DNA from 2 places in the Microbacterium sp. ISL-59 genome. Region 2 is predicted to be linked to the other one. Evidence: riboswitches for the same ligand, from Rfam matches in the RefSeq annotation. Region 2 holds a riboswitch; the other holds the start of a gene.
The links. A riboswitch is a leader RNA that binds a small molecule or an ion and turns the genes downstream of it on or off. The one in region 2 is predicted to bind thiamine pyrophosphate.
Positions count from the first base shown of each region.

Region 1: another riboswitch for thiamine pyrophosphate. It lies ahead of J7E45_RS12530 (ECF transporter S component); the one in region 2 lies ahead of thiM (hydroxyethylthiazole kinase).

Region 1 is NZ_JAGGPG010000002.1:1,749,185-1,763,818, reverse strand. It holds gene J7E45_RS12595 (TIM barrel protein) at 1-37, opposite strand, end outside; gene J7E45_RS12590 (MgtC/SapB family protein) at 109-810, opposite strand; gene J7E45_RS12585 (GntR family transcriptional regulator) at 982-1,743, shown strand; gene J7E45_RS12580 (ribosomal protein L7/L12) at 1,791-2,348, shown strand; gene J7E45_RS12575 (bifunctional 4-hydroxy-2-oxoglutarate aldolase/2-dehydro-3-deoxy-phosphogluconate aldolase) at 2,432-3,070, shown strand; gene J7E45_RS12570 (ankyrin repeat domain-containing protein) at 3,111-3,806, shown strand; gene J7E45_RS12565 (sulfite exporter TauE/SafE family protein) at 3,803-4,564, shown strand; gene J7E45_RS12560 (NAD(P)-dependent oxidoreductase) at 4,581-5,411, opposite strand; gene J7E45_RS12555 (SDR family NAD(P)-dependent oxidoreductase) at 5,456-6,214, opposite strand; gene J7E45_RS12550 (aminoglycoside 3'-phosphotransferase) at 6,433-7,167, shown strand; gene J7E45_RS12545 (glutamate decarboxylase) at 7,177-8,547, opposite strand; gene J7E45_RS12540 (energy-coupling factor transporter transmembrane protein EcfT) at 8,652-9,443, opposite strand; gene J7E45_RS12535 (ABC transporter ATP-binding protein) at 9,440-10,897, opposite strand; gene J7E45_RS12530 (ECF transporter S component) at 10,897-11,541, opposite strand; TPP riboswitch at 11,532-11,643, opposite strand; gene J7E45_RS18200 (D-alanyl-D-alanine carboxypeptidase family protein) at 11,726-13,576, shown strand; gene J7E45_RS12520 (ABC transporter ATP-binding protein) at 13,750-14,634, opposite strand, start outside.
Region 2 is NZ_JAGGPG010000005.1:7,354-21,987, forward strand. It holds gene J7E45_RS16380 (DUF1349 domain-containing protein) at 1-172, shown strand, start outside; gene argH (argininosuccinate lyase) at 203-1,633, opposite strand; gene argF (ornithine carbamoyltransferase) at 1,633-2,562, opposite strand; gene J7E45_RS16395 (acetylornithine transaminase) at 2,559-3,764, opposite strand; gene argB (acetylglutamate kinase) at 3,761-4,678, opposite strand; gene argJ (bifunctional glutamate N-acetyltransferase/amino-acid acetyltransferase ArgJ) at 4,675-5,832, opposite strand; gene argC (N-acetyl-gamma-glutamyl-phosphate reductase) at 5,829-6,881, opposite strand; gene J7E45_RS16415 (bifunctional hydroxymethylpyrimidine kinase/phosphomethylpyrimidine kinase) at 7,122-9,272, opposite strand; gene thiM (hydroxyethylthiazole kinase) at 9,269-10,117, opposite strand; TPP riboswitch at 10,108-10,201, opposite strand; gene J7E45_RS16425 (NAD-dependent epimerase/dehydratase family protein) at 10,208-11,170, opposite strand; gene pheT (phenylalanine--tRNA ligase subunit beta) at 11,277-13,787, opposite strand; gene pheS (phenylalanine--tRNA ligase subunit alpha) at 13,787-14,634, opposite strand, start outside.

The DNA of each region.
Region 1 (14,634 bases), on a different contig from region 2:
CTCCGTAGCTCACCGGCGCATTCGCGATACGGATCACTCGATTTCCTTTCTCCATTGAACGGCGGACCCGAGGCCCGGTGAAAATGTTAGCAGGTAATTACATATGCATCAATCGTCGTCCGAGAAGCCCTGGACGACGACCGATCGCACCCCGTCGAGCCGCGCGATCGCGTCGATCAGCTCCGACCGCATCTCGGGCGAAGCCTCCGCGAACTCGAGCGTCGCGCGCATGTCGGAGTCCCCGTGGATCCGTGCGGCACCGAGGAGGGTGGCGGGCAGACCGCGGCGCTCGGCGGCGGCGAGCACCTCGCGGATGGCGCCGCGCTCGGACTCGTACTGCAGCGTGACCCGCAGCCGCTCCGGCTCGGGCCGCAACCGGTCGCGCACGCGGGACAGGGGGCCGACCGTCAGCAGGTGCAGCCCCGTGCCAGCGATCGCCAGCAGCGGCATGTTGGCCCCGCACGCCATGCCGATCGCCGCCACGACCCAGATGGTCGCGGCAGACGTCAGCCCGGAGACGGCGTTGTTGCGCACGAAGATGACCCCGGCCCCGAGGAAGCCGATGCCGGAGACCACCTGCGCCGCGATGCGAGAGGGATCGACGGCCACGTCCGGGCCGAGCACTCCCTCGAATCCGTACGCCGAGATCAGCGTGAAGATCGCGGAGCCGATCCCCACCAGGACGTGCGTCCGCAGCCCGGCGCTCTTGAGCTTGCGCGATCTCTCGATCCCGACGGCGAGCGAGAGGACGAACGCCAGAGCGAGGAGTCCGAGCTCCACGAGCAGGTGCGGATCCCCCACGATGCTCACGAGAACTCCATCATGTCCGAACAATAGCACTTTATGCATTTCACGGGTCAGGTCGCCCTCGGAACGGATATCTCCGCGCGCCTCACCGCCCGGATCCGCCGAAAGAGAGGTGACATGGGCGATCGTATGATTGTCGCTACAATATGACTCCCTCACAGAAAGCGGAGCACCATGGCCGATCTCGTCACTCCGTGGCCGAACGATCTGTTCGCCGACATCGACCGCACGGGACCCGTCCCGCTCTACTTCCAGGTGTCGACGCGCCTCCAGAGCGCGATCCAATCCGGCGCCATCCCCGCCGGCGCCCGCCTCGAGAACGAGATCTCGATCGCCGAGCAGCTCGGCCTGTCCCGGCCCACCATCAGGCGCGCCATCCAGGAGCTCGTCGACAAGGGCCTGCTCGTACGGCGCCGTGGCATCGGCACCCAGGTCGTGCAGGGCTCCGTCACACGCCAGGTCGAGCTCACCAGCCTGTTCGAAGACCTGCAGAGCGCCCATCACGAACCGGGGACACAGGTGCTCACCCACGAGGTGATCGCGGCATCCGACGAGGTCGCGGCGGCGCTGGGCCTCGCCCCCGGCACCGAGGTGCTGCATCTGCGCCGACGACGCAGCACCGACGGCGTCCCCGTCGCCGTGCTGGAGAACTACCTGCCGGGCGAGTTCGCGAACATCTCGTCGGAGCAGCTCGAATCCCGCGGCCTCTACCAGGTGCTGCGTGCGCGCGGCGTGGCCATCCGCGTCGCCAAGCAGAAGATCGGAGCCCGGCGGGCGGAGGCCGACGAGCCCGAGTTGCTGGAGATCGAAGCCGGCGGGCCGTTGCTGACGATGGAGCGCATCTCGTTCGACCAGTCCGGCGCGGCGATCGAGTTCGGACACCACTGCTACCGTCCCGACCTCTACCGCTTCGAGACCACGCTCGTCGCCAAGTAGCCCGCGAGCCCCTGGGGCGGCGGATGGCGTCTCCGTAGACTGACCCCATGGATGCTGTGCTGTGGATCGTCGGGATCGTCGTCGGCCTGATCGTCGTCGTCGCGATCCTGACGGTCGCGCTGCGCGGGATGCGGCCGAAGCTGCCGGAACCGCAGGTCTTCACGCCGACGGCCGCGACGCCGCGCTCCGCTCCCGCCTCCTCGGCGTCGGCACCCGCCTCCGGACTCACCCCCGACGTCGTCGCCGAGATCGACCGGCTCGTCGGAGCAGGGCACAAGATCCACGCCATCAAGCTCTACCGCGACCACACCGGCGTGGGCCTGAAAGAGGCGAAGGATCGCGTGGAGCACTGGTCGGCCAGCACGACCGCTCCGCACCTCGCCGCCGTGTCGAACGCCAGCGCCGTGCACTCCTCCATCACCCCGAGTGCGCTGACGCCGTCGACCGTGCGCGCCTCGCTGCCGGCATCCGTGGCATCCGAGATCGACGGTCTCATCGCCCGCGATTCCCAGATCGGGGCGATCAAGCTGCTCCGGGAGCAGACGGGCCTCGGGCTCAAGGAGTCGAAGCTCCTGATCGACGCCTGGGTTCCGCACCGCAGCTGAGAGCGACGGACCGGTACCTCCCCGCGCGGAAGCGGACTCCCCGGCGAGGGAGAATGGGAGGGTCCCCCACCGCAAGGAGCCTCATGACAGACCGTCTCGACCGCGCCCGCAGCACCGGCATCCTCGCCGTGCTCCGCGCTTCGTCCCCCGAGCTGGCCCTGGAGGCCTCCGAGGCGATCATCCGCGGCGGGGTCACCGGCATCGAGGTGACCTTCTCGACTCCGGACGCGCCCGCCGTGATCCGCGAACTCATCGCCCGCCACGGCGACGCCGCGTACATCGGCGCCGGGACCGTGACGACCGCCGCGCAGGCAGCGGCGGCCGCGGATGCGGGGGCGGAGTTCCTCGTCAGCCCCGGCACGCTCCCTCACCTGACCCGCTCGATGCTCGACACCGATCGCGTCGTGATGACCGGGGCCATGACCCCCACCGAGGTCATGAGCGCGCTCGAACTCGGCGTCGACGTCGTGAAGATCTTCCCGGCATCGCTGGGCGGCCCGTCGTACCTCGGCGCACTGCGGGGCCCGTTCCCCGACGCCCCGCTCATGCCGACCGGCGGCGTGAGCCCCGACAACCTCGCAGCCTGGTTCGCGGCGGGTGCGGTCGCGGTCGGCGCCGGTGGCGACCTGGCCAACGGGGCATCGATCGCCGCATCCGATTGGGCCGACATCGAGCAGCGCGCCGCCCGGTTCACGGCCGCACTCGCCGCCACTTGCAGCTGATCGACCGACGGCGTTCAGCATCGTTTGGTATACCAGACGCATGCGTGTGCACCCGACCCTCATCCTCGGTGCACTCGTCGCCGTGCTGCTGACCGCGACGGCTTGCACCGCGAACCGCGCCCCGTCCGCACCGACACCGGAGGTCTCCATGTCCGACGCCACTCAGGACCTGCTCATCGCCGCCGGAGACGGAGATGCGGATGCCGTGCGCGCGGCCCTCGATGCGGGGGCTGCGATCGAGGGCCGGGGCGACGGCGGCATGACCGCCCTGGTCGCGGCGACCAAGGCGGATCAGGTCGACGCGGCACGGGCGCTCATCGAGGCCGGCGCCGACGTGAACGCGAAGGACGACATCCAGGACTCCGCCTATCTGTACGCCGGGGCCCGCGGTCACGACGAGATCCTGCGTCTGACGCTCGAGAGCGGCGCCGACCTGACGAGCACGAACCGCTTCGGCGGCACCGCCCTGATCCCGGCCTCCGAACGCGGACTGCTGGCGACGGTCGAGATCCTGCTCGAGGCGGGTGTCGACCCGAACCACGTCAACAACCTGAACTGGACGGCGCTGCACGAGGCGATCGTGCTCGGCGACGGCTCCTCCCGCTACGTCGAGGTCGTGCGCGCGCTCATCGACGGCGGGGCGGACATCGGCATCCGCGACGGCGACGGTGTGCTGCCGGTCGACCTCGCGAGGAGCCGCGGCTACGACGCGATCGTCGCCGAGCTCGAACGGTGATCGCGCTCGACCCGTGGGCATGGGTCGCCCTCGCCGTGGCCGCGGTGACGATCGGCATCTCGAAGACCGCGCTGCCCGGCGGCAGCATCCTGGCCATCGCCCTGTTCGCCGCGGTGCTGCCCGCCCGCACTTCGACAGCCGCGACCCTGCTGCTGCTCATGGTGGGTGACCTGTTCGCGCTGTTCGCCTACCGCCGGCACGCCCACTGGCCGACGCTGCTGCGCCTCGCCCCCGCGGTCATCGCGGGGCTCCTCGTCGGATTCGCGTTCCTCGCACTCGCCGGTGACGGGGTCGTCCGGCGGGCCATCGGCGTGATCCTGCTCCTGATGATCGCCGTGACCCTGTGGCGCCGGTGGCGGCAGAGCAAGGCCGACGCGAAGGCCGACACAGTGGCCCCGCCGTCGGGTGGCATCGTGCTCGCGGGTGCCTACGGCACGCTCGGCGGATTCACGACCATGGTCGCCAACGCGGGCGGACCGGTCATGTCGATGTACTTCCTGGCCACCCGCACGCCCGTGCAGGTGTTCCTCGGCACCTCGGCGTGGTTCTTCGCCATCATCAACGTGATCAAGGTGCCGTTCCTCGCCGGCCTCGGACTGTTCCACCCGCCGGTGCTGCTGATGGATGCCGTGCTCGCCCCGCTCGTGGTGATCGGTGCGCTGCTCGGCCTCCGGGTCGCGCCGCGCATGAACCAGCGCGTGTTCGACCGCATCGTGATCGTGCTGACGATCCTCGGCGCGGTGTACCTGCTGATCTGAGCGGCGTGCCCCGCCCTCAGTCCAGGAAGATATCCGGGAACAGCGCGCTGTCGGGTGTGCCGGGGATCGCGGCGTAGCCCGAGAAGTCGGTCACCCCGTCGGCCTCGAGCACGTCTTCCACGATGAGCGACTGCCCCGTGTACGACGCGGCGGGCTTGAGCAGCACGGCGTACGCGGCGTCCGCATAGATCGCGGGCGTGCGACTCGCGGCCATGACCTTGTCGCCGCCGAGCAGGTTCTGCACGGCCGCCGTCGCGATCGTGGTGCGGGGCCACAGCGTGTTGGCGGCGATCCCGTCGCGCGCGAACTCCGCCGCGAGGCCGAGCGTCGCCAGCGTCATGCCGAACTTCGCGAGCGTGTACCCCGTGTGCGCGCCGAGCCACTTCGGGCTCGGGTTGAGCGGCGGCGAGAGAGAGAGGATGTGCGGGTTCTCTGCGTCCTTCAGGATCGGCACGGCCGCGCGCGACAGCATGAAGGTGCCGCGCACGTTGACGTCCTGCATCAGGTCGTACTTCTTGGCGCCCAGGTCGAGCGAGCGCGAGAGGTCGATGACGCTGGCGTTGTTGATGACGATGTCGATGCCGCCGAACTCGCCCTGCGTCTTCATGACCGCTTCGGTGATGTCGTCGTCGTCGCGCACGTCACCGACGATCGGGAGCGCGTTGCCGCCGGCTGCCCGGATCTGCTCGGCGGCGGTGTGGATGGTGCCTTCGAGCTTCGGATGCGGGGTGTCGGTCTTCGCGAGCATCGCGATGTTCGCGCCGTCGGCGGCTGCCCGCAGCGCGATCGCGAGTCCGATTCCGCGGCTGCCGCCCGACATCAGGATGGTCTTTCCGGCAAGGGACATGGTTTCTCCTGGGTTCTGATCGCGACGGGAAGTGGGAGCTGCGGTCATCTCGGGGCCATGCGGATGGCGCCGTCGAGACGGATGGTCTCGCCGTTGAGGTAGCCGTTCTCGACGATCTGCTGCACGAGGGCGGCGTACTCATCGGGGCGACCGAGGCGCGACGGGAAGGGAACCTGCTGGCCGAGGGAGTCCTGCGCGGCCTGCGGGAGACCCATCAGCATCGGCGTCTCCATGATGCCGGGGGCGATCGTGCACACCCGGATGCCGTGGCGCGCGAGTTCGCGTGCGACGGGGAGGGTCATCGCGTGCACGCCGCCCTTCGACGCGGAGTAGGCGGGCTGACCGATCTGACCGTCGAACGCCGCGACGCTCGCGGTGTTGACGATGACGCCGCGCTCCTCGTCGTGCAGCTCGTTCTTCGCGATCACGGCCGAGGCCTGCGAGATGACGTTGAACGTGCCGACGAGGTTGATGCGGATCACGCGCTCGAAGTCGGCGAGCACCGCGGGATTGCCCTCGCGGTCGAGCACCTTGGCGGGCGGCGCGATGCCGGCGCAGTTCACGACGACGCGCAACGGGGCCGCGGACTGCGCGGCGGCCACGGCGGCCTGCACCTCGTCGGCGCTCGTGACGTCGGCGGCGACGAAGAGTCCGCCGAGCTCGTCCGCGATCTCCGCGCCCTTCGACGAGGGGAGGTCGATGATCGTGACATGGGCTCCTGCCGCCACGAGCCTGCGTGCGGTGGCGAGCCCGAGGCCAGAGGCCCCTCCGGTGATGAGTGCACCCTGACCGCTGATCTGCATCTGAGGTTCTCCTTCGAACGTCGTTGCGCGACACGCTTCGCTGGAACGCGGTCTCAGCCTACGTGGTTCCTGGTTCCACCACGAAACGGGTGGCGCCCGCCCGCAGGAGCTGCGTTCACAGCGAGCCTACGACACCGCCTCGACCGAGAACGGTCCAGACACCCGAAGCCTGCGGCAGGATCGGTCCCCCCGCCCGAAGCCTCCGGCAGGATGGGAACATGACCATCCCCACCGACGACGTCGTCGTGCCCGATCGCGTCCGACTCCTCGCCCGAGGCGCGGACCTCGAGTGCGTGTGGCGGAACAATGCCGGCGGGCTGACCTTCCGCGCCACAGGCCAGGGCGAACCGTTCTTCATCAAGTGGGGTCCGCGGAACCTCGAGTCCACACTGCGCGACGAGGCGGAGCGGATGCAGTGGGCCTCGCAGTGGATCACGGTGCCGACCGTGCTCGACAGCGGCGGCGACGAGACGCACGAGTGGATGGTCACGGCCGCGCTCGACGGGCTGAGCGCCGTGGACCCGCGGTGGGTCGCCGAGCCCGCGGTCGCCGTTCGTGCCGTCGGCGAGGCACTCCGCGCCATGCACGACGCCCTGCCCGTCGCGGAGTGCCCCTGGGACTGGAGCGTGTCGTCGCGCATCGAGAACGCCGAACAGCGCGGCATCGTCGTGCCGGAGGCGCTCCGAACCGCACCCGAGATCGACCGCCTCGTCGTCTGCCACGGCGACGCCTGCTGCCCGAACACTCTGGTGGGCGACGACGGTCGCTGGCTCGCGCACGTCGACCTGGCCATGCTCGGTGTGGCCGACCGCTGGGCCGACATCGCCGTCGCCACCATGAGCACCGAGTGGAACTACGGCCCCGGCTGGGAGGACGCACTCATCGAGGCCTACGGCGTCGAGCCCGACCGCGAGCGCCTCGCCTACTACCGAGATCTCTGGAACGCGACGTGACGCCGCTTCCTAGTGGTGGAAGGCGGAGTCGGGGTGGTCGTCCGGCATCGGCGCGGTGAGCGCGTCGAGGTGGGCGACCTCCGCGGTGATCGCATCCAGGAGGTCCGCCGCCAGGTCCATGCTCAGTCCGTTGCGCACGACGATCCGCTGCACGGTGATCTGCTCGAGATCGGCCGGCATCGGATACGCCGGAACGAGCCATCCCCGCATCCGCAGCCGGTCCTGCAGATGGTAGAGCGTCCAGTTCTTCGTATGGCCGTCCTTCAGCCGCCAGGCGAAGACGGGGATGTCGCTGCCGTCGTTCCAGAGCTCGAACGCGTCGAGCTTCGCGATACCGGCGGAGAGGAACTTCGCGACGTCCTGTGAGGCCTGCTGCACCGCGCGATACCCCTCGAATCCCAACCGCAGGAACAGGTAGTACTGGAGCAGCACCTGGGCTCCGGGGCGTGAGAAGTTCAGCGCGAACGTGGGCATCTCGCCGCCGAGGTAGCTGACCTTGAACACCAGGTCCTCGGGCAGCCACTGTGCGTCGCGCCAGACGATCCAGCCGAGCCCCGGGTACACGAGACCGTACTTGTGCCCGGAGGTGCTGATCGAATGCACGCGCTCGAGCCGGAAGTCCCAGACGACGTCGGGCTGCAGGAACGGCGCGATCATCGCGCCGGATGCGCCGTCGATGTGGATCGGGATGTCGAGGCCGGTGCTCTTCTGGATCTCGTCGAGGGCTGCGGCGATCGCGGCGACCGGCTCGTACATGCCCGTGTACGTCACCCCCATGATCGCGACCACCCCGATCGTGTTCTCATCGACGTACTTCGCCAGGTCGTGCCCGTCGAGCGTCTTGTGGTCCGCGCTGATGGGCACGTAGCGGGGCTCCACGTCGAAGTAGTTGCAGAACTTCTCCCAGCACACCTGCACGGCCGCCGACATCACGAGGTTCGGCGCGGAGGCGTCCTTCCCCGCGGCACGTCTCGCCTGCTGCCATAGCCGCTTGAACGCGAGGCCACCCAGCATGCACGCCTCCGAGGAGCCGATCGTCGAGGTGCCGATGCTGTTCGCGGCATTCGGGGCGTTCCAGAGGCTGGCCAGCATGTGCCAGCAGTTGTCCTCGATCGCGGCGGTCTGCGGATACTCGTCCTTGTCGATCATGTTCTTGTCGAAAGACGAGGTGTACACCTGCTTCGCCTCGTCGTCCATCCAGGTGCCCACGAACGTCGCGAGGTTCAGCCGCGCGTTGCCGTCGAGGATGGTCTCGTCCTCGACGATCTGCCTCGCCGTGGCGGGGAGGGTTCCCTGCGGCGGGATGGCGTGGCGAGGAGCGACTGTCGCCTCACCGGGTCTGGTGAACATCGGCTCGTAGTCAGAAGAAGGAGTGCTCATGCGCGGAACCTTTCGCCGGGGCATCCGGGCTGCCTTGCCGCCCACCGTATCGGGGTCGCGTCGAAGTATCGAGGGGTTCTCGAGCGTGGACGAGCGGCCCCGACTCAGGCTCCGGGGCCGAGGATGAAGTTCCACGCCCCGGTGGCGACGGCGGCGGCGATCGCGATACCCGAGATCGCGGCGCCCACGGCGAGCAGCATCCATTCGGCCGCGCCGAACCGCGACTCGCGCGCCCAGGTCCGCCGCCCCGGAGCCCCGAATCCCCGGGCCTCCATGGCGGTGGCGAGCTTCGCTCCGCGGCGGATCGACAGCACGAGCAGCGCGAACGCCATGCCGAGGAACCGGCGGATGCGACGACGATCGGCCACGCCCCTCGCTCGGCGGGCGAGCTCGAGCGCGCGCCAGTCGTCGAGGAACAGACCCACCATCCGCAAGCCGGCGAGCGCGCCGAGCACGAACCGGGCGGGGAGCCGCAGGATCTGGCCGAGGCCGTCGGCGAGGTCGGTCGGGTCGACCGTGATGAACAGGACGACCGAGGGCAGCGCGATCGCGAGCACCCGCAGCATGGTGGCGAGGGCGAGCGCGAGCGACCCCTCGCTGATCCGCAGCACGAACCAGTCGACGTAGACGGTGCCGCTCGTCTCGCCGTAGAGCGCGATGGTCAGGCCGGTCAGGGGTGCGGCAAGCCAGACCGGCCAGGTGCGCATCCAGAACTCGCGCCAGCCGATACCGGCGAACAGGAACAGCACGAACTCCAGCACGAGAGCGACGGATGCCGACACCGGATCGAGCGTCAGGATCAGCGGCACCGCGATCAGAGCGCTGACGCCGAGCTTGGCCACCGGATTGACGGCGGCGAGAGCTCCGGTGCGCGCCTGCGTGTCGAGCAGGGTCATGACACGCCTCCGAGTTCGAATCTCTCGGCGTGCAGCGCGCGCGCGACATCGAGGTCGTGGGTGATCGTGACGATCGCCGATCCCTCGTCGCGGAGCGTCGCGAGCATGGCGACGAGTTCTGCCCAGGTGCGGGCGTCCTGCCCGAAGGTGGGCTCGTCGAGCACGAGTACCCGGGGCCGGGTCGCGATCGCCGCAGCGACCGTGAGACGGCGTTTCTCACCGCCGGACAGCGTGTAGGGATTGGCGGCGGCGAGGTGCGTCAGGCGCAGGCGCGCGAGCAGCTCGTCGCTGCGCGCGGCGATCTCGTCCTCGCCCATTCCGAGCGCGCGCGGCCCGACGGCGAGCTCGTCACGCACGGTCTTGGCGAGCAGCTGATGCTCCGGCTCCTGGAACACCATGCCGATGCGGGTCAGCAGATCCCGCGACGCCCATCGGATCGGCGAGGGATCCGCCCCGGCGGCGAGCACGGCGGATGCCGTCAGGTCACCCGCGGCCGGCGGAAGGAGTCCCGCGAGAGTGAGCCCGAGCGTGGACTTGCCGGCGCCGTTCGGCCCGGTGATCGCCAGCGCCTGGCCGGCGTGCACGTCGAGGTCAATACCGGTGGCGACCGGGCGTCCCTTGACGCGGGCGACGGCGAGTCCGCGCGCCGAGAGCAGAGTCTCCCCCGGCATCCCGCGCGGGGGCGGCGGGGCGGCGGGAGCGTGCCCCGGCACCCACACGCCGTCGGCCGCGAGCCGTGCACCCTGGTCGCCGAGCACCTCGCCGGGTGCCCCGTCGGCCACCACTCCCCCGGCCCCGATCACGATCACGCGGGTGATGAGCGGCAGCCAGACCTCGAGGCGGTGCTCGACGACGATGAGCGTCGCGGGCTGCGCCTGCAGCATCCGCTGCACCGCGTCACGCACCTCGACGACCCCGGTCGGGTCGAGGTTGGCGGTCGGCTCGTCGAGCAGCACGAGACCCGGACGCATCGCGAGCATGCCGGCGAGCGCGAGCCGCTGCTTCTGTCCGCCGGAGAGCGCCTTGGTCGGGTGGTCCAGCGGCACATCGAGGCCGACGGCATCCAGCGCCGCCTCCACCCGCGGCCAGATCTCCGCCCGCGGAACGCCGAGGTTCTCGCAGCCGAAGGCGACGTCGTCGCCCGCTCGCGCCAGGATCACCTGCGAGTCCGGGTCCTGCAGCACGAGGCCGGCACGCCCCCGGGTGGCGACGGCGGGAGCACCGTCGACGAGCAGTTCGCCCGTGCTCTCGCCCTCTTCCTCGCCGCCGAGCACGCCCGCGAGTCCGTGCAGCAGGGTGGACTTGCCCGCGCCGGACGCGCCGAGCACCAGCACGCGCTCACCGGGGTCGATGCGGAACGAGACGTCGCTCAGCGCCCAGGCGAGGCGACTCGCGTGGCGCCACCCCCAGCCGCGTGCCTCGACGGCGGCGGGGACGGTGTGATCCGCCGTCATCAGACGCGGACGCGCGCCTCGCGCCCGGAGCCGAATCGGTCGAGCGCTCCGGTCGCGGCGATGCCTCGCGCCAGCACCCACGACAGCGCACCCGCGATGACGGCACCGGAGACGACCGTGCTGATCAGGTAGATCGTCGTGAAGGCGGGGCCGGAACCGGCGTACCAGAGCACGAGGTTGTTGATCCCGCCGGCGAGGGCTGCACCGGCGCCCGCGAGGATCGCGACCGGCAGCGACCAGCGGCGGTAGAAGAAGAGGAGGAAGACCAGTTCGGCGCCGAGACCCTGCACGAGTCCTGCCTCGAGTGTGAGGAATCCGCCCCACTGGTTGCCGATGAGGGCCGAGACGACCGCCGCGAGCAGCTCGACGTAGATCGCCGCGCCCGCCTTGCGGATGATCAGCCCGCCGAGGACGCCGGCGAAGAGCCACGGGCCGTCGAGGAGGCCCTGGACGCCGGGGAGCAACGGCTCGAGCAGCGCCTTCGGGCCGAGGTAGCCGACGTTCCACGCGAGGAAGATCAGGCCGGCGGCGACACCGATGACGCTGGCGACGACGATGTCGACGATGCGCCAGCGCAGGAAACTCCTGGCCGGGGTCGAGGCCTGGGCCTTCGCGGACGCCGATGTGGACGTGGACGTGCTCATCTGAACTCCTCCCTGCGCTGGCATGACCCAGATCAGGTTCGACGGTCGAAGCGCGATTCGCTCCCTCTCAGCCCGGCTCGCCGGACTCCCGTGGTTGTGCTGAAGAGCCTACCGGCTCACGACACCCCGTGCGCGACGAGGCTGCGCGCCGCGCAACGCGCACGGGATTGGGTACCGTAAACGAGTGACCGCTTCAGATCCCGCCGACGAGGCGACGGGCGTCGTCGATGGCGACGGCTCGCCGGACGCCGTCCCCTCCGGACCCGTCGACGACCTGCCGGTCGCGCGGGACGCTCTCGCAGTGGACTCCGGCGACACCTCCGCCTTCGCCGCCGACCGGCTGTTCGCGGGCGATGTGCGCCCTCCGGACGCCGTCGTGGCCCCGGCGATCCCGGTCGACTCCGCGGCGATCGGCGCGCTGTTCACGACGCAGAAGTCCACGGGCGGCGACGTCGAGCCGGAACCCGAGTTCCTCACCGAACCCGTCGCTGAGCCCGTCACCGAACCCGTCGAGCCCGTCGAGCCCGTCGAGGCCATGGAGCCCGCTGAGCCCGGGGATGCGATCCCGACGACACCCCCGCTGACCAAACCGCCGTTCGTCCCGTCCGAGCGGACGACCGGTGAAGAGCCGGCGGACGACGCGAATGCTCTCCTCGACGCGGGCACACCGCAGTGGGCGGATGACACGACCGGGGCGACGGCCCTCACCTGGGTCGATGCCGCGACGGTCGCCGCGCACCCGCCTCTCGCCACCCTCGACGAGCCGGCCGAGGCTGAGCAGACAGGCGGACTGATGCGCGGGGCCCACCTGCGACCGGCGATCGCCCGTCCGGGGATCCTGGTGCCGTTGGCGACGCTGGTCGCGATCGTCGCCGCCTACGCCGGCACGACGATGCTCTGGCCGCTGCACGAAGTGCCGCCCACGGTGCAGTCCGTCGAGTTCAGCACCGTCCCCGCCGCCGTGGCTGCGCCCACATGGCCCGGCGAGGGCAGCGCCGCTGTCGGCATCGGCGGGTTGAGCACAGTGGCCTCGAACCCCGGAGCCGTCAGCATTGCGAGCATCACCAAGGTCGTGAGCAGCCTGATGGTGCTCGACCGGATGCCGCTGGCCCTCGGCGAGCAGGGCCCCGAGTTCCGCTTCAGCTACCGCGACAGCGTGGAGTACTGGGACTACCGGCGCAGTGATCAATCCGCGCTGGATGTGCCCGTCGACGGCGTGCTGACCGAATACCAGCTGCTGCAGGGCACGCTCCTCGGATCGGCGAACAACTACATCGATCGGCTCGCCTCCGAGATCTGGGGCTCCGACCGGGAATTCGCGTCCGCCGCAGAGACCTGGCTGAGAGAGCGCAGCCTCACCGGCATCACGGTCGTGACCCCGTCGGGCTTCGACGAAGGCAACGTCTCGACGCCCGACTCGCTCATCGCACTGGGCGAGCTGGCGATGCAGAATCCGGTGTTCGCCGAGATCGTGGGAACGAAATCGGTCGACCTGCCCGGCGCGGGCACGGTCGTCAACACGAACAAGATGCTCGCCGACCCGGGTGTCGTCGGCATCAAGACCGGCACGCTGGTCGGCTGGAACCTGCTCACGGCGAAGGATGTGACGGTCGGCGACACGACGGTGAAGTTGTACGCCGCCGCGCTGAACCAGGCGGGCGACGATGAGCGGCTCGCCCTGACCCGCTCGCTGTTCGCCGAGACGGAAGCTGCACTGCAGGCGCAGGGCCCGGCGGTCGCCGCGGGCACGGTCGTCGGACGCGTCACGACCCTGTGGGGCGAGGATGTCGAGGTCGTCACCGACTCCGACGCCGATGTGGTGCTCTGGAACGGCGCCCTTGCGACGGCGACGCCGACCTTCGACCTCGCGGACGAGCGCGATGAAGACGACACGGTGGGAACGATGACCGCCGTCGGACCCCTCGACAGCGCGACGGTTCCCCTGGTCCTGGCGCGAGACGTCGAGGGCCCGAGTCCCTGGTGGCGTCTGACCCACCCGCTCGAGCTCCTCGGCATCACCACCGACACCCGCTGACTCTCTCGCCCTGAAGAGTCAAAGAACGCCGCCTCCAGGCCTGAGGATGCGGCGTTCTTTGGCTCCTCACCTGCTGCGTACACAGCACCTCGCGCACAGAACGCGCACACAGCACAGCGCCCCACCCCGCGTGTGCGGGATGGGGCGCTGTGCGTGAGGCGTGTGCGGCGGGATCAGCCGCGAGGAGCGGAGCCGTCGGCGCCGTCCTCGAGCAGAGCCTGCGCGGCGGCGACCTCGGCCGCGGGCGCCTGGGCCCCGACCGATGCTCCGGCCACGGCGGCGGCTTCTTCCTTCGCACTCTCGTCGTCGCCGGCCTCTCCGGTGACGACGACGGGCGTCGATCCGGTGAGAGCGTCTTCGGCGTCGATGTCGGTCGCCGCCTGCTCGAACTGCGACTGGTACAGACGCCAGTAAGCGCCCTGCGCGGCGATGAGCTCGTCGTGCGTGCCCTTCTCCACGATGTCGCCGTGCTCCATCACGAGGATGAGGTCGGCGTCGCGGATGGTCGACAGGCGGTGCGCGATCACGAACGACGTGCGCCCCTCGCGGAGCGCAGCCATCGCGTGCTGCAGCAGCAGCTCGGTGCGGGTGTCGACCGCCGACGTGGCCTCATCGAGGATGAGGATCGACGGCTGCGCGACGAATGCCCTGGCGATGGTGATGAGCTGACGCTCGCCCGCCGAGACGTTCGCGGCATCCTCGTCGAGCACGGTGTCGTAACCCTCAGGAAGGGCATGCACGAAGCGGTCGACGTAGGTCGCCTTGGCGGCGGCGAGAACCTCTTCATCGGTCGCCGTGGAGCGACCGTATCGGATGTTCTCGCGGATGCTGCCGGCGAACAGCCACGGGTCCTGCAGCACCATGCCGGTGCGTGAGCGCAGTTCGTCGCGGGTCGCCTCGGCGATGTCCTGACCGTCGAGGGTGATGCGTCCGCCGCTGAGCTCGTAGAAGCGCATGATCAGGTTGACCAGCGTCGTCTTGCCCGCTCCGGTGGGTCCGACGATCGCGACCGTCTGCCCCGGCTCCACCCGGAACGACAGGTCCCGGATGAGCGGGCG
Region 2 (14,634 bases):
GATCGTGCGGGCGCGCGCCGACGATGAGCCGTGGCGGCTCGTGCGCGTCGCTCCGTTTGACGGCCAGGCTGCGGCATCCGCCGGGCCCTTCCTCGCCGCCCCCACTCGTGCGGGTCTCACCGTGCGCTTCACCAAGTGGGTGCGGTCCGCGGCCGACGCCGAACTGCACTGAGCTCGACACGGCCGCCGACCGCGAGTCCGGCTACAGGCCGAGTGCGTGAGCGGCGGCCTGGGCCCGGGCGACCAGCTCGGCGCGCTGCTCGGCGACGCGGACCGGTGCGGTGCCGCCGACGCCGGTCCGAGACGCGACCGAACCCTCGATCGTGAGAACCTCACGCACCTCGGGTACGAGATGCGGCGACACCGACAGCAGCAGCTCGTCGGAAGCGTCTTCCAGCCCGATCCCCTGTTCCTCGCACGCGCGCACGAGCGCACCCGAGATCTCGTGGGCGTCGCGGAACGGCACCCGCCGCTTCACGAGCCATTCCGCGACATCGGTCGCGAGCGAGAAGCCCTGCGGTGCCAGCGCCGCCATCCGCTCGGTGTCGAAACGCAGCGTGGCGACCATCCCCGCGAAGGCGGGGAGCACGACTTCGAGCGTCTGCACCGAATCGAAGACCGGCTCCTTGTCCTCCTGCAGATCGCGGTTGTACGCGAGCGGGAGTCCCTTGAGCGTGGCGAGCAATCCGGAGAGGTTGCCGATGAGACGGCCCGACTTGCCTCGGGCGAGTTCGGCGATGTCGGGGTTCTTCTTCTGCGGCATGATGCTCGACCCCGTCGAGTAGCCGTCGTCGAGGGTGACGAAACCGAACTCGCGGGTGTTCCAGAGGATGATCTCCTCGGAGAGCCGCGAGAGGTCGACTCCGGTCATCGCCGTGATGAACGCGAACTCCGCCACCACATCGCGGGCGGCCGTGCCGTCGAGAGAGTTCTCGGCCGGACGATCGAGGCCGAGCTCGGTCGCGACGAGCGCGGGGTCGAGACCGAGCGTGGAACCGGCCAGTGCTCCCCCGCCGTAGGGCGAGACACCGGCGCGACGGCGCCAGTCCACGAGGCGTTCGAGCTCGCGCACCAGCGGCCAGCCGTGCGCCTGCAGGTGGTGGGCGACGAGCACGGGCTGCGCATGCTGCAGATGCGTGCGCCCGGGGAGGATGGCATCGGGGTGCGCCTCGGCCTGGGCGACCAGCGCGTCGATCACCCGCAGGATGTCGCGGGCGATCACCCGCGCGTGGTCGATCAGGTACATGCGCACCAGCGTCGCGATCTGGTCGTTGCGGCTCCGGCCGGCACGCAGGCGGCCTCCGAGCTCAGGGCCGAGCTCGGCGATCAGTGCCTGCTCGAGGGCGCCGTGCACGTCCTCATCGGTGGGCACCGGGCGCAGAGTGCCGTCGGCCACCTTGCGCGCCACGGCATCCAGCCCGTCGTGCATCCGCCGAGCCTCATCAGGCTCGAGATACCCGGCAGCCTCGAGCGCCGTGGCATGTGCATGCGAGCCGGCGATGTCGTACGGCGCGAGGATCCAGTCGAAGTGCGTGGAGCGGCTGAGCTCCACCAGCTCGGGCGACGGCCCGGTGGCGAAGCGGGCACCCCAGAGCGCGCCCTCGTTGGTGCCTTCGTGCGTCGAGTCGGTCATCAGGCGTCCTTCTTGCCGAGCAGCCAGACCAGGAGCGCCTTCTGCGCGTGCAGTCGGTTCTCGGCCTCGTCCCAGACCACACTCTGCGGCCCGTCGATGACGGTGGAGTCGACCTCGTAGCCGCGGTCGGCGGGAAGGCAGTGGATGAAGATCGCCTCGGGGTCCGCGAGGGTCATCGTCTCGGGCGTGACCTTGTAGCCGCCGAGATCGCGGATGCGCGCGAGCTTCTCCTCCTCCTTGCCCATCGACACCCAGGTGTCGGTGACGACGACGTCGGCACCCGCTGCGGCCTCCACCGGATCGGTGTACAGCGTGATCGAACCACCGGTCTCGGCGGCACGGCGGTCCGCAGCCTCGATGACATCCGCCCGCGGCGCGTAGTCCTCGGGCGACGCGATGCGCACGTGCATTCCCGCCGTCACGCCCGCGAGCGCGTAGGAGTGCGCCATGTTGCTCTGCCCATCACCGAAGAACGTGAGCGTGAGCCCCTTCAGCGCGCCCTTGTGCTCACGGATCGTCAGCAGGTCGGCCAGCAGCTGGCACGGGTGGAAGTCGTCCGAGAGCGCGTTGATCACGGGGACACGCGTGCCTGCCGCCATCTCCTCGAGCCCGGACTGCGCGTAGGTGCGCCACACGATGGCCGCGACCTGGCGCTCGAGCACCCGCGCGGTGTCGGAGGGCGTCTCCTTGCCGCCGAGCTGGCTGCTCGCGGTCGTGATGATGAGGGGCGACCCGCCGAGATCGGCGATGCCCACCGCGAACGAGACGCGGGTGCGCGTGGAGGACTTGTCGAAGATCACCGCGACGGTCTGCGGACCCGCGAGGCTCTTGTCCGCCCACCGATCCTTCTTCAGCTCGATGGCGAGATCGAGGATCTCGGCCTGCTCGGCGGGCGTCAGATCGTCGTCACGCAGCAGGTGGCGGGTCATGCGGATACCTTTCCGGCAACAGAGGCCTGGACGTCGGCGAGAGCGGCGGTGAACAGCTCGCGGAACTCGGCGAGCTCGGCGTCGCCGATCGTGAGAGCCGGTGCGATGCGCACGGTCTCGGGATTGGCGGCGTTCACGATCAGACCGCGCTCCTGCGCGGCGGCGACGACGGCACCGGCGACCGGTTCGGTCAGCGCGACGCCGACCAGCAGTCCGCGTCCGCGCACACCGTCGATCAGCGGGGAATCGATGCCGAGCAGGATCTCGCGCAGCTCCGCACCGCGGCGAGCCGCATTCTCCACCAGCCCCGCGCTCTCGATCTCGGTGAGCACCGCATCGGCGACCGCGGTCGCGAGCGGGTTGCCGCCGAAGGTGGAGCCGTGCGATCCCGGGGTGAAGAGCGAGCTGGCCGCCCCATAGGTGACCAGGGCTCCGATCGGGAAGCCGCCGCCGATGCCCTTCGCGAGGGTGATGGCATCGGGCGTGATGCCCTCATGGCTGAAGCCGAACCACGCGCCGGTGCGACCAGCGCCGGTCTGGATCTCGTCCAGGATGAGCAGCGCCCCGTGCGCGAGTGTCAGCGAGCGGGCGGCCGCGAGGTAGCCCTCCGGCAGCTCGACGACACCGGCCTCGCCCTGGATCGGCTCGACGATGATGGCGGCGACACGGTCGTCCATCGCCGCCTCCAGCGCCTCGATCGTGGCGGGGATGTGCTCGACGCCCGCAGGCATCGGCTCGAACGGCGCCCGCATCGACACCTTCGCGGTCAGTGCGAGCGACCCCATGGTGCGGCCGTGGAAGCCGTTTTCGAGAGCGAGGATGCGCGGGCGCTCGGTGCCGCCGTGCAGGCGGGCGAGCTTGAACGCGGCCTCGTTGGCCTCGGCACCCGAGTTCGAGAAGAACACCCGACCGTCGAGACCGGCACCGGCCAAGCGCTTGAGTCGCGCGGCGAGGGCGAGCTGCGGCGGCGTCGCGAAGTAGTTCGACACGTGCGCGAGCGTGGCCGCCTGCTTCGAGACAGCTTCCACGAAGACCGGGTGCGCGTGCCCGAGGGAGGTGACCGCGACGCCGGCCAGGAAGTCGAGGTGGCGTCGGCCGTCGGCGTCCCAGACGTGCGAGCCCTCGCCACGGACCAGCATCGCAAGCCGGTCCCCTGCGTTGAGCACGAGATCGCGTGCCGCGTCGTCCTGCCAGACGGTCATGCCGTCACCTCATTCTTTCCCAGGACCACTTCGGTCCCGATTCCCTTGCTGGTGAAAAGTTCGACGAGTACCGAATGCGGCACTCGGCCGTCGATGATCGCTGCCGCATCGACGCCACCCTCGACCGCGTCCAGGCAGGCGCGCATCTTCGGGATCATTCCCGACTCGAGCTTCGGCAGCATCTCGATGAGGGCTTCCGACGTCAGGTGCGAGACGAGCGAGTCACGGTGGGGCCAGTCGGCATAGAGACCCGGTACATCCGTGAGGATCACGAGCTTGCGCGCGTTCAGCGACACCGCGAGTGCGGCGGCTGCGGCATCCGCGTTGACGTTGAGCGACTGACCCGGGTGATCGAGGTCGGGCGCGATGCTCGACACGACCGGGATGCGGCCGGCGGCGAGGTGATCGAGCACGGGGGTCGGATCGACCTCCACGACATCGCCGACACGGCCGAGGTCGACCTCTTCGCCGTCGATCACGACACCGCGACGGCGTCCGCCGAAGAGACCCGCATCCTCACCGCTGAGACCGGTCGCGATCGGCCCGTGGGAGTTGATCTTGGTCACGAGCTGCGGGTTGACCTGACCGGTGAGCACCATGCGCACGACGCTGATCGCCTCGGTGTTGGTGACGCGGTAGCCGCCCTTGAACTCACTGGGGATCTCGAGTCGCTGCAGCATGTTCGAGATCTGCGGACCGCCGCCGTGCACGACGACCGGCAGCACTCCGACGTAGCGGAGGTAGGCGATGTCCTGCGCGAACGCGTCCTGCAGCTCCTCCGACACCATCGCGTTTCCGCCGTATTTGATGACGACGATCTGGTCGCGGAACTTCTTCAGCCACGGCAGCGACTCGATGAGGGTGGTGGCCTTCTGCGCGGCGACCTCGGCGGGAGTGTCCTGGATGTCGGTCATGAGGCGTACGCGCTGTTCTCGTGCACGTAGTCGTGGGTGAGGTCGTTCGTGAGCACGGTGGCCGCCTGATCCCCGACCTTCAGATCGATCACGAGGTGCGTGGCGCGCGGCGTCAGGTCGACCTCTTCGCGGGGGCGATCCGGGCCGCCCTCCGTGCAGACGCGCACGCCGTTCATCCACACGTCCACGTCGTACGGGTCGAACTGCGCGCTCGTGGTGCCGATCGCGGCCAGCACTCGACCCCAGTTCGGGTCGTTTCCGAAGATCGCGGCTTTGAAGAGGTTGTTGCGCGCGACCGACCGGCCGACCTCGACCGCGTCCTGCTCGGACACCGCGTGCTGCACCTCGATGGTGATGTCGTGACTGGCGCCCTCGGCGTCGCCCTGAAGCTTGACCGCCAGCTCCTGCGACAGCTCGGTCAGTGCGGCGGCGAACTCGTCGAGGTCCGGGACGACTCCGGATGCGCCATTGGCCAGCAGCGTCACCTGATCGTTCGTCGACATGCACCCGTCGGAGTCGAGCCGGTCGAAGGTCTGCCCGGTCGCGCGGCGCAGCGCCTCGTCGGCCTGCAGCGGTTCGAGGACCGCGTCGGTCGTGATCACCACGAGCATCGTGGCGAGCCCTGGCGCGAGCATTCCCGCGCCCTTCGCCATGCCTCCGATCGTCCAGCCGTCGCGGCTGATCACCGCGGTCTTCGCGACCGTGTCGGTGGTCATGATGGCCTGCGCGGCAGCGTCGCCTCCGTCGGTGCTGAGTGCGGCGATCGCCTGCTCCGTGCCGGCGAGCACCCGCTGCCGGAATGTCTCGTCGCCGGTGCCGATGAGTCCGGTCGAGCAGATCAGCACGTCACCGGCGCTCACGCCGAGGAGCTCGGCGGCCTTCTCGGCGGTCTGATGCGTGGTCTGGAACCCGAAGGCCCCGGTGAAGCAGTTCGCCCCGCCGGAGTTGAGCACCACGGCCTCGACGATGCGGTCGGCGACGGCCTGCTGCGACCAGATGATCGGGTTCGCCTTGGCGCGGTTGCTGGTGAAGACGGCCGCGCCGACCTTGCGCGGTCCCCGGTTGACGACGACGGCGACATCGGGCTTGCCGGTGGACTTCAGGCCTGCGGCGACTCCGGCCGCCTCGAATCCTGCGGGGGCGGTGACGCTCACGGCGCGACTCCGTTCACTGAGAGGGCGCGGTTCTCGGGAAGACCCAGCGCGATGTTCATGGACTGGATGGCAGCGCCGGCGGTGCCCTTGACGAGGTTGTCGACCGCGGTGACCACCGTGACCCGGTTGGCTGCGCGATCGATCGCGAGGCCGATGAGCGCGGTGTTGGCTCCGAGCACGTCGGCCGTGCGCGGGAACCGCCCCTCGGGCAGCAGCTGCACGAACGTCTCGTCGCCGTAGGCGCTCTGCCAGGCGTCGCGGATCTGCGCATCGGTCGCACCGTCGACGATCGGCGCCGTCGAGGTGGCCAGGATTCCCCGCGACATCGGGACGAGCACCGGGGTGAACGAGATGCGGATGCTCGCGGCATCGGCCCCGGACGCCGCGGCGAGCGCCTGGCGGATCTCGGGGATGTGCCGGTGGGTTCCGCCGACCGCGTAGGGGTTCGCGGTGCCGAGGATCTCGCTGCCGAGGAGGTTGGTCTTCAGGCTCTTGCCGGCTCCGGACGGGCCGACGGCCAGCACCGAGACGATGTCGGCGGGGTCGATGACTCCGGCCGCGACACCCGGGGCGAGGCTGAGGCTCACCGTGGAGGCGTTGCAGCCCGGGGCAGCGATGCGCGTCGCCCCGCGGAGGTGCTCGCGCTGCTTCACGCCGTCGACCAGAAGCTCGGGGACACCGTATGTCCACGGCTCGTGGAAGGCGCCGCCGTAGAACGCGTCCCATGCCGACGCCGACGTGAGCCGGTGATCGGCGCCCGCGTCGATCACGAGGGGCGCGTCACCCAGAGCGTCGGTGTACTGCCCCGACTGCCCGTGCGGAAGCGCGAGGAACACGATGTCGTGGCCGGAGAGGATCTCCGGCGTCGTGTCCTGCAGGGTGAGGTGCGCGAGCGAGCGCAGATGCGGCTGGTGGTCGACGAGAGGCTGTCCGGCGTTCGAATGCGCCGTGACGGTGCGAATCTCCATGTCGGGATGGTCGGCCAGGAGGCGTAGGATCTCGCCGCCTGCGTAGCCGGATGCGCCGGAGACGGCGACGGTATACGTCATGCTTCTACCTTAACGGTCGGGTCCTCCCTCGAAAGGAGGACCGGGGGCGGGGCCGGAGGCGGCGACACCGGCTCTCGACCGCCGCGCGGGCGCAGGCAGGAGGGCGGGGTCGCCTACAGTCGGCGGCCGCGGCGTCGGCGCACAGCGATGACGCTCGGAGCGAGCGTCGAAGAAGCGGTGGCGGCCGAAGGCATGTCGCGACAGTAGCGCGGCCCCGGCAGCCACCGCAAATCCGGACCGTCATCCGCGGGGCGGCGACTCCAGCGGAGCGGCGAAGAAGGCACGCTCATGCGCGCTCGATGACACGAACGCCCGCCGCATCCTCGTCCTGGTGTCGTCATCCGCCGCCGCAGCGGCCGCGGTCGCGTAGCCGATCGCCGCGCGGGTCGCCTCCTCGAAGGCGGGATCGGCGTAGGTCGTGAGCCAGGACGCATAGGGGTGCTGCGGATCCGTCGCGTATTCACCGAACTCTCCCGCGTGCAGGCGCCGGCCGAGATCGGTGTAGAGCCAGAAGCACGGGAGCACGGCGGCGACGATCTCGGCGTAGTCGCCGCCGAAGGCCACGGACCGCAGGTGATCGAGGTACGCCGTCGTCGCCGACGAGGGCTCCGCCGCGAACGTCGCCGCGCTCACCCCCTGCGACGGGGTCAGCCACGACGCGTGCAGTTCGAGCTCGCCGACGATCGAACCGTGGGCGGAGTCCGCCCAGAACGCCTGCTCGGCCGAGGTCGGCGCGAGGCGGGCGGCTTCGGCCAGCACCCGGGCATAGTCGCGCAGATACAGCGCGTCCTGGGCGAGGTACGACAGGAACGGCGCGCGCTCGAGAGAGCCGTCGGCGAGCGCGCGGATGAACGGCAGCTCGTCGATCCCCGCGCGGATGCCGGCGATCTCCTGCCACCAGTCCGCGGCGATGTCGGTCGACCCCGGTCGCGTCGCCGTGCCACCACGCTCCCAGAGCCCGGCGAAATGGCTGATCGGTCCGTGTCCGCGCCCCACGCGCAGCCCGTCCCCCGCGCGGAGGGATTCGCGCAGCCAGGCGCGTGCCGCGCGCACCGCCTCCTCGGGCTCATTGCCCTGCGCCAGCAGCGTGGCCAGGGCCGAAGAGAGCGAGCAGCCCGTGCCGTGCGTGCTCGACGTCACGATGCGCGGCCCGGTGAACTCCTGACGCAGCCCGCGCCGCGCGTCGACCAAGGCGTCCGGGGCCTCGTCGCCTGTGAGGTGACCGCCCTTGACGAGCACGGCGGCACCGATCTCGGCCGACAGTTCCTCGGCGGCGACGATGCCGTCCGCCCAGTCGACGATGTCACGGCCGGACAGCACCGCGAGCTCGGCGAGATTCGGGGTGATCAGCGTCGCGTGGCCGAGCAGACCACGCAGCTCCGCCTCGGCATCCGACGACAGGAGCCGGTCCCCCGAGGTCGCGACCATGACCGGATCGAGCACGACGACAGGCGGACGCACCCGGTCGAGCCACTCGCCCACCGCGCGGATCACCTCGGTCTCGGCGAGCATCCCGATCTTCACCGCGTCGATCACGATGTCGTCCGACACCGCGTCGAGCTGCGCGCGGAGGAAGTCCACCGGCGGCACATGCACCGCCCGCACACCCTGTGTGTTCTGCGCGGTCAGCGCCGTGAGGACGGCCATGCCGTACCCGCCGTTCGCGGCGATGGACTTGAGGTCGGCCTGGACGCCCGCTCCTCCCGATGGGTCGCTCCCCGCGATGCTGAGCACGCGCGGCACGGAGCCCGCGAGCCACCGTCGCCGGAATTCGCGGGCGGCCTCGGCGGGATCGTCGGCCGCGCACAGCGCCGAGACCACGGCCAGCCCGGCGGCACCGGCCTCACGAAGCGCCTCGGTGTCGTCGATGCCGACACCGCCGATCGCCACGCACGGGAGCGGGCTGCGCGTCACGAAGTCACGGAACCCGTCCACGCCGAGGGGCTCGGGGTGATCCGGCTTGGTCGAGGTGGGACGGATCACCCCGACGCCGAGATAGTCGACGGTTCCGGCAGGCAACGCGCGAACCGCGTCGAGGTGCGCTGCGCTGTTCGCGGTGAGGCCGATCAGCGCATCCGGCCCGAGAGCCTCGCGCGCCTGCAGCACCGAAGCGTCCCCCTGACCCAGGTGCACGCCGTCGACGCGTGCACCGCGGGCGCGGGCGGCGATCGCGGCATCCAGTCGGTCGTTCACCACGAGCAGCGCACGACCGTCGATCGCCTGCGAAAGTGCAAGCAGCTGCTCGGCCGTCTCGGCATCGGATGCGGTCTTGTCGCGGAGCTGCACGATGCGCACGCCCCCGTCGACGGCACGGCGGACGGTATCGACGACGCCGCGGTCGCCGCAGAGACCCGCATCCGTGACCAGGTAAAGGGAGAGATCGGCGTTCACAGCGCCCCCACCTCCACACGGGCGTCCGCGATCACGTCGGCGGCGCCCACGGTGGCGAGGGCGTCCAACAGCGCCACGGCGAAGCTGCCGGGGCCGGTCGCGATCGCGGCGGCGCGCTCGGCCGCGATCGTGTACACGAGGCTCGCGGCAGCGACGGCCGTGAGCGCGTCGTGCTCGGTGTTCCGCGCGGCACCGAGGAATGCCGCCATCACCGCCCCGAGAGCGCAGCCCCCGCCGGTGACCTTGGTCAGCAGCTCGTGCCCGTTCGCGAGGCGCAGCACCCGCTCCCCATCGGTGAGGAAGTCGATCGGACCAGACACGGCGATCACGGCACCCGTCCGTCGCGCGAGAGCAGCGGCCGCGTCGGCTGCGGCATCCGTGCTGTCCGTCGCATCCACCCCGCGGCCGCCGGCGCTGAGGCCGGCGAGCGCGAGGATCTCCGAAGCGTTGCCGCGGATCGCCGTCGGACGCTGTTCCGCCAGCCGGTGCGCCAAGGCAGTGCGGATCGGCAGAGCCCCGATCGCGACTGGATCGAGCACCCACGGGGTTCCGGCGGCTGCAGCCCCGGCGGCGGCCTCGAGACTCGCCGCCCGCTGCTCGGGGGTGGGCGTCCCCAGGTTGATCAGCGCACCGGAGGCGACACCGGCGAACATCTCGGCCTCTCCGACGATGTCGACCATGGCGGGCGCAGCGCCGAGCGCGAGCAGTACGTTGGCGGTGAACCCGGTGACGACCGTGTTGGTGATGCAGTGGGTCAACGGTGGCGTCTCGCGCAGCACCTCCCACAGGGCCGCGGCGGCGCCGGGCAGATCGGTGGTGGAATCAGGACGCAGAAGATCGCTCATCGCGACATCCCTTCGCTAGTACGAACTAGATCAGGTTCGACGGGTCTGTTCTCAGCCGCGGATGCGGCACCCCGTGTCACTGCTCGCAGTCTAGCGATCGGCCAGCAGAGCCGACTCCTCCGCCCGGGTGAGTCCGGCACGGCGGTCGCGGTCGATGCCGCGCGCCCGCTCATCGGCCACGACGGCGCGGATGGTGTCGGTCAGAGGGCGCAGCCGACCACCCGCTTCGCGGTACGCCGTGTTCGACCGGGTCATGAAGCCCGTCATCTCCGGCGGCAGCCACAGCGGTAGTGATCTCGGTCCCGACCAGTGCGCGACCTCGCGTGCGACGAGCCACTCCTCCTCGGCGACGACGGTCTCGCCGGTCTGGCCTGCTGCCGCGCGAACCGCCTGCAGCACGTCGCCGAGGGAATGCCCGTCCCCGATGGCGTTGACCGGCCCGCTCCTGGTCGTCGCGACGATGAAGTCAGCGAGGTCGTCCACGTCGATCACCTGGGCGCTCCTCCCCTCGAGCGGCGGCAGCAGCACCGGCCCGATACCCGCCCGCGCGAAGGCGGCTGCCCAATACCCGAATCGATCGCTCGGGTCGCCGTCGCCCACGATCAGCCCGGGTCGCACGATGAGCGCACGATCGCCCAGGGTACCCACGGCGTCTTCCGCCGCCGCCTTCTGCGCCCCGTATTCGTACTCGTCACCGGGTCGGGCGGGCGGATGCCGCGGAGCCGACTCGTCCGCACCGACCGTCTCGTCGTCGGAGTAGACCGACATGGAGGACACGTAGGTCCATCGCGCGGCTCGCTCTCCGAGAGCGTCGACGGCCGCTACGGCGTGAGACGCCTGCGACGAGATATCCACCACGTGGTCCCAGTCTCGTCGGGCGAGCTCGGTGTACGCCGCGGGATCGTCGCGGTCGCCACGCACGAGCACGGCCCCGTCGGGCGCAGGCCTCCCGCCGCGGGCGAGACAGGTCACCGTCGCTCCCGCGTCCAGCCATAGGCGGGCGATGCGCCCGGAGAGCCAGCCCGTTCCGCCGAGGATCAGCACGTCGGTCATGGACCCATGTCACCAGGAAGCCGACGCGTAAGGAAGTCCTTCCGCTCAGAGCAGAGCGAGACGGGCGCCCCGACCATCGGGGCGCCCGTCTTGAGCGAAGTCGCGCTCAGTCGCGCAATGCCGCCCCGAAGCGTTCGGCAGCGACCTCCACACCGGCGAGCTTGGCCGCCGTGGCCTCGGCTGCCGTGAGCGTACGGTCGTCCGCGCGGAAGCGCAGTGCGAACGTCAGGCTCTTCGAGCCTTCCGGCACACCTTCGCCGCGGTAGTCGTCCACCAGTCGCACCGATTCGAGCAGCGCACCCGCACCCTCGGCGAGTGCGGCCTGCACGTCGGCGGCCGGCACCTCCGCGGGCAGCGTGAGCGAGACGTCCTGGGTGGCGGCGGGGAAAGTCGACAGCGAGGCCGCGACGACCCGCCCACCCGCGAGCGTCAGGATGCGGTCGAGGTCGAGCTCGAGCACGGTCGCGCGTCCGGGGAGATCAGCATCCTCGGCCACGGCGGGGTGCAGCTCGCCGACGTAGCCGACCTCTTCACCGGCCACACGCAGCGATCCGGTACGACCCGGGTGCAGTGCTGCACGCTCAGCCTGAATCACATCGATCTCGACTCCGGCTGCTGCCGCGATCACACGGACCGCGTCCAGCGCCTCGGTCAGGCCGGCGGCCTCGGCGGGGCGTCCGGGCTGACGCGGCGCGACGTGGCCCGTGAGCAGCGCCGAGACGAACCGGTGCTGCGGCGGGATCGAGGCGTTCAATGCCGCGAGTGTCTCGTCCGACGGACGCTCACCCAGCGGCGGCACGTCGTCAGTGCCGTACTCGACACCCGGCTCCGGGAGGAACACGGCACCCGTCTCGAAGATCGCCAGGTCGGTGAGTCCGCGCGAGATGTTGCGGTGCGCGGTCTGCAGCAGGCCGGGGATGAGCGAGCGGCGCAGGAACGGCGCCTGCCCGTCGAGCGGGTTCGCCAGGCGGATGCTCGGCAGGTGCTCTCCCGAGGCGGAGCCGTGGAGGTCGTTCTGCACCTCGGTCGTGAACGGGAACGACGGCGTCTCGACCAGACCGGCGGCCGCGAGGGCGTCAGCCACGCGTCGGCGACCCTGCTGATGTGCGGTGAGCCCACGACCGGATGGCGGCGTCGGCAGCACGGAGGGAATGCGGTCGAGGCCGTGGATACGGGCGACCTCCTCGGCGAGCGTCCACTTGTCGGTGAGGTCGGGGCGCCAGGTCGGCGGGATCACGGTCCAGCCGGAGCCGTCCTCCGACGCGGCGACGTCCGCGCCGATGGTGGTCAACGCACCGGTGATCTCGTCGTCGGTGTAGTCGACGCCGATGAGTCCCTGCACGAAGCCCGCCGGGAGCGCGATGTCTTCGACGAAGACCTCGGCGAACAGCGCACCGCCCTCTTCGGTCAGAGTGCCACCGGCGAGCTCGACCATCAGGTCGGCTGCCCGGCGCGCGGCCACGAACGGGATGAGCGGGTCGACGCCGCGCTCGAAGCGCTTGGACGCCTCGCTCGGCAGCTTGTGCCGACGTGCCGTACGGGCGATCGTGATCGGGTCGAAGTTCGCCGCCTCGATGAGCACGTTCCGCGTGGTCTCGCTCATCTCGGTGGTGCCGCCGCCCATGACGCCGGCCAGACCGATCGGGCCGGACCCGTCGGTGATGAGCAGGTCTTCGACGTGCAGAGCGCGTTCGACGCCGTCGAGGGTGGTCATCTTCTCGCCGGGGGTGGCACGGCGGACCGTGATTCCGCCGGCGAGCTTGTCGAGGTCGTAGCCGTGCAGCGGCTGCCCCAGCTCGAGCATCACGTAGTTGGTGATGTCGATCAGGATGCCGAGCGAGCGCATGCCCGCGAGGCTGAGCCGCGCGATCATCCACGGCGGGGTCGGACGCGCGGGGTCGACGTCACGCACGACGCGGGTCACGAACTCACTCGCGCCGACACGACCGCGCACGGGCGCGACGTCGTCGACCACGGTCGTGTGTCCGGTGCCGGGCTGCAGCTCGGCGAAGTCGCGCTCCGCCGGGTCGCGGAAGGCCGCCCCCGTGGCGTGCGCGTACTCGCGGGCGACACCGCGCAGAGAGAAGGCATAGCCGCGGTCGGGCGTGACGTTGATCTCCACCGCGACGTCGTCGAGGCCCAGCAGGGCGATCGCGTCGGCACCGACGGGCGCGTCGATGCCGAGGTCGGAGAGCACGACGATGCCGTTGTGCTCGTCGCCGAGGCCCAGTTCGCGCGCCGAGGCGATCATGCCGTCGGAGACGTGACCGTAGGTCTTGCGGGCGGCGATCGGGAACGGCCCCGGCAACACGGCGCCGGGCAGGGTGACGACGACCTTGTCTCCGGCGACGAAGTTGTGCGCGCCACAGACGATCCCGCGGATGCCGCCGTTCGCCTCGCCCACATCGACCTGGCACCAGTTGATGGTCTTGCCGTTGGACTGCGGCTCGGCCTCGATCGAGACGACCTGCCCGACGACGACGGGACCTGCGATCTCGAACCGATGCACGTCCTCCTCTTCGAAGCCGACGGTCACCAGTGCCGCGAGGACATCCTCGGGCGTGGCATCCGCTGCCAGATCGACGTACTCACGCAACCACGAAAGCGGGACGCGCATCACACCACCATCCCGAACTGCTCGCTGAAACGGACATCACCCTCGGCCATGTCGCGCATGTCCTGCACGTCGCTGCGGAACATCAGTCCGCGCTCGATGCCCATGCCGAACGCGAAGCCGCTGTACACCTCGGGGTCGATCCCCGCCGCGCGCAGCACGTTCGGGTTGACCATGCCGCAGCCGCCCCACTCGATCCAGCGCGCGCCGCCCTTGAAGGTCGGGTGCCACAGGTCGAGCTCGGCGGAGGGCTCGGTGAAGGGGAAGTAGTTGGTGCGGAAGCGCGTCTCGGCCTCGGGGCCGAAGAGCTGCTTCGCGAAGTGATCGAGCGTGCCCTTGAGGTGCGCCATCGTGATGCCCTTGTCGATCACGAGACCCTCGAACTGCGTGAACACCGGCAGGTGCGTGGCGTCGAACTCGTCGGTCCGGTACACCCGCCCCGGGCAGAGCACGTAGATCGGCACCTCGCGGTCGAGCATCGACCGCACCTGCACCGGGCTCGTGTGCGTGCGCATCACGAGGTGACGCGAGGGCGGGTCGACGTAGAACGTGTCCTGCTCCTGGCGGGCGGGGTGGTCGACGTCGAAGTTCAGGGCGTCGAAGTTGAACCACTCGTGCTCCAGCTCCGGTCCCTCCGCGATCTCCCAGCCCATGCCGACGAAGATGTCGCAGACCTGGTCCTGGAGCAGCGTGAGCGGATGCCGGGCGCCCACCCGAGTGCGCGAGGGCACGGCGGTGATGTCGATGCGCTCGGACTCGAGGCGCGCGGCGACCTCTGCGGCGGACAGCTCGGCCTCCTTGGCAGCGAGCGCCTGCGTGACCTGTCCGCGCCCCTGGCCCACGAGCTTGC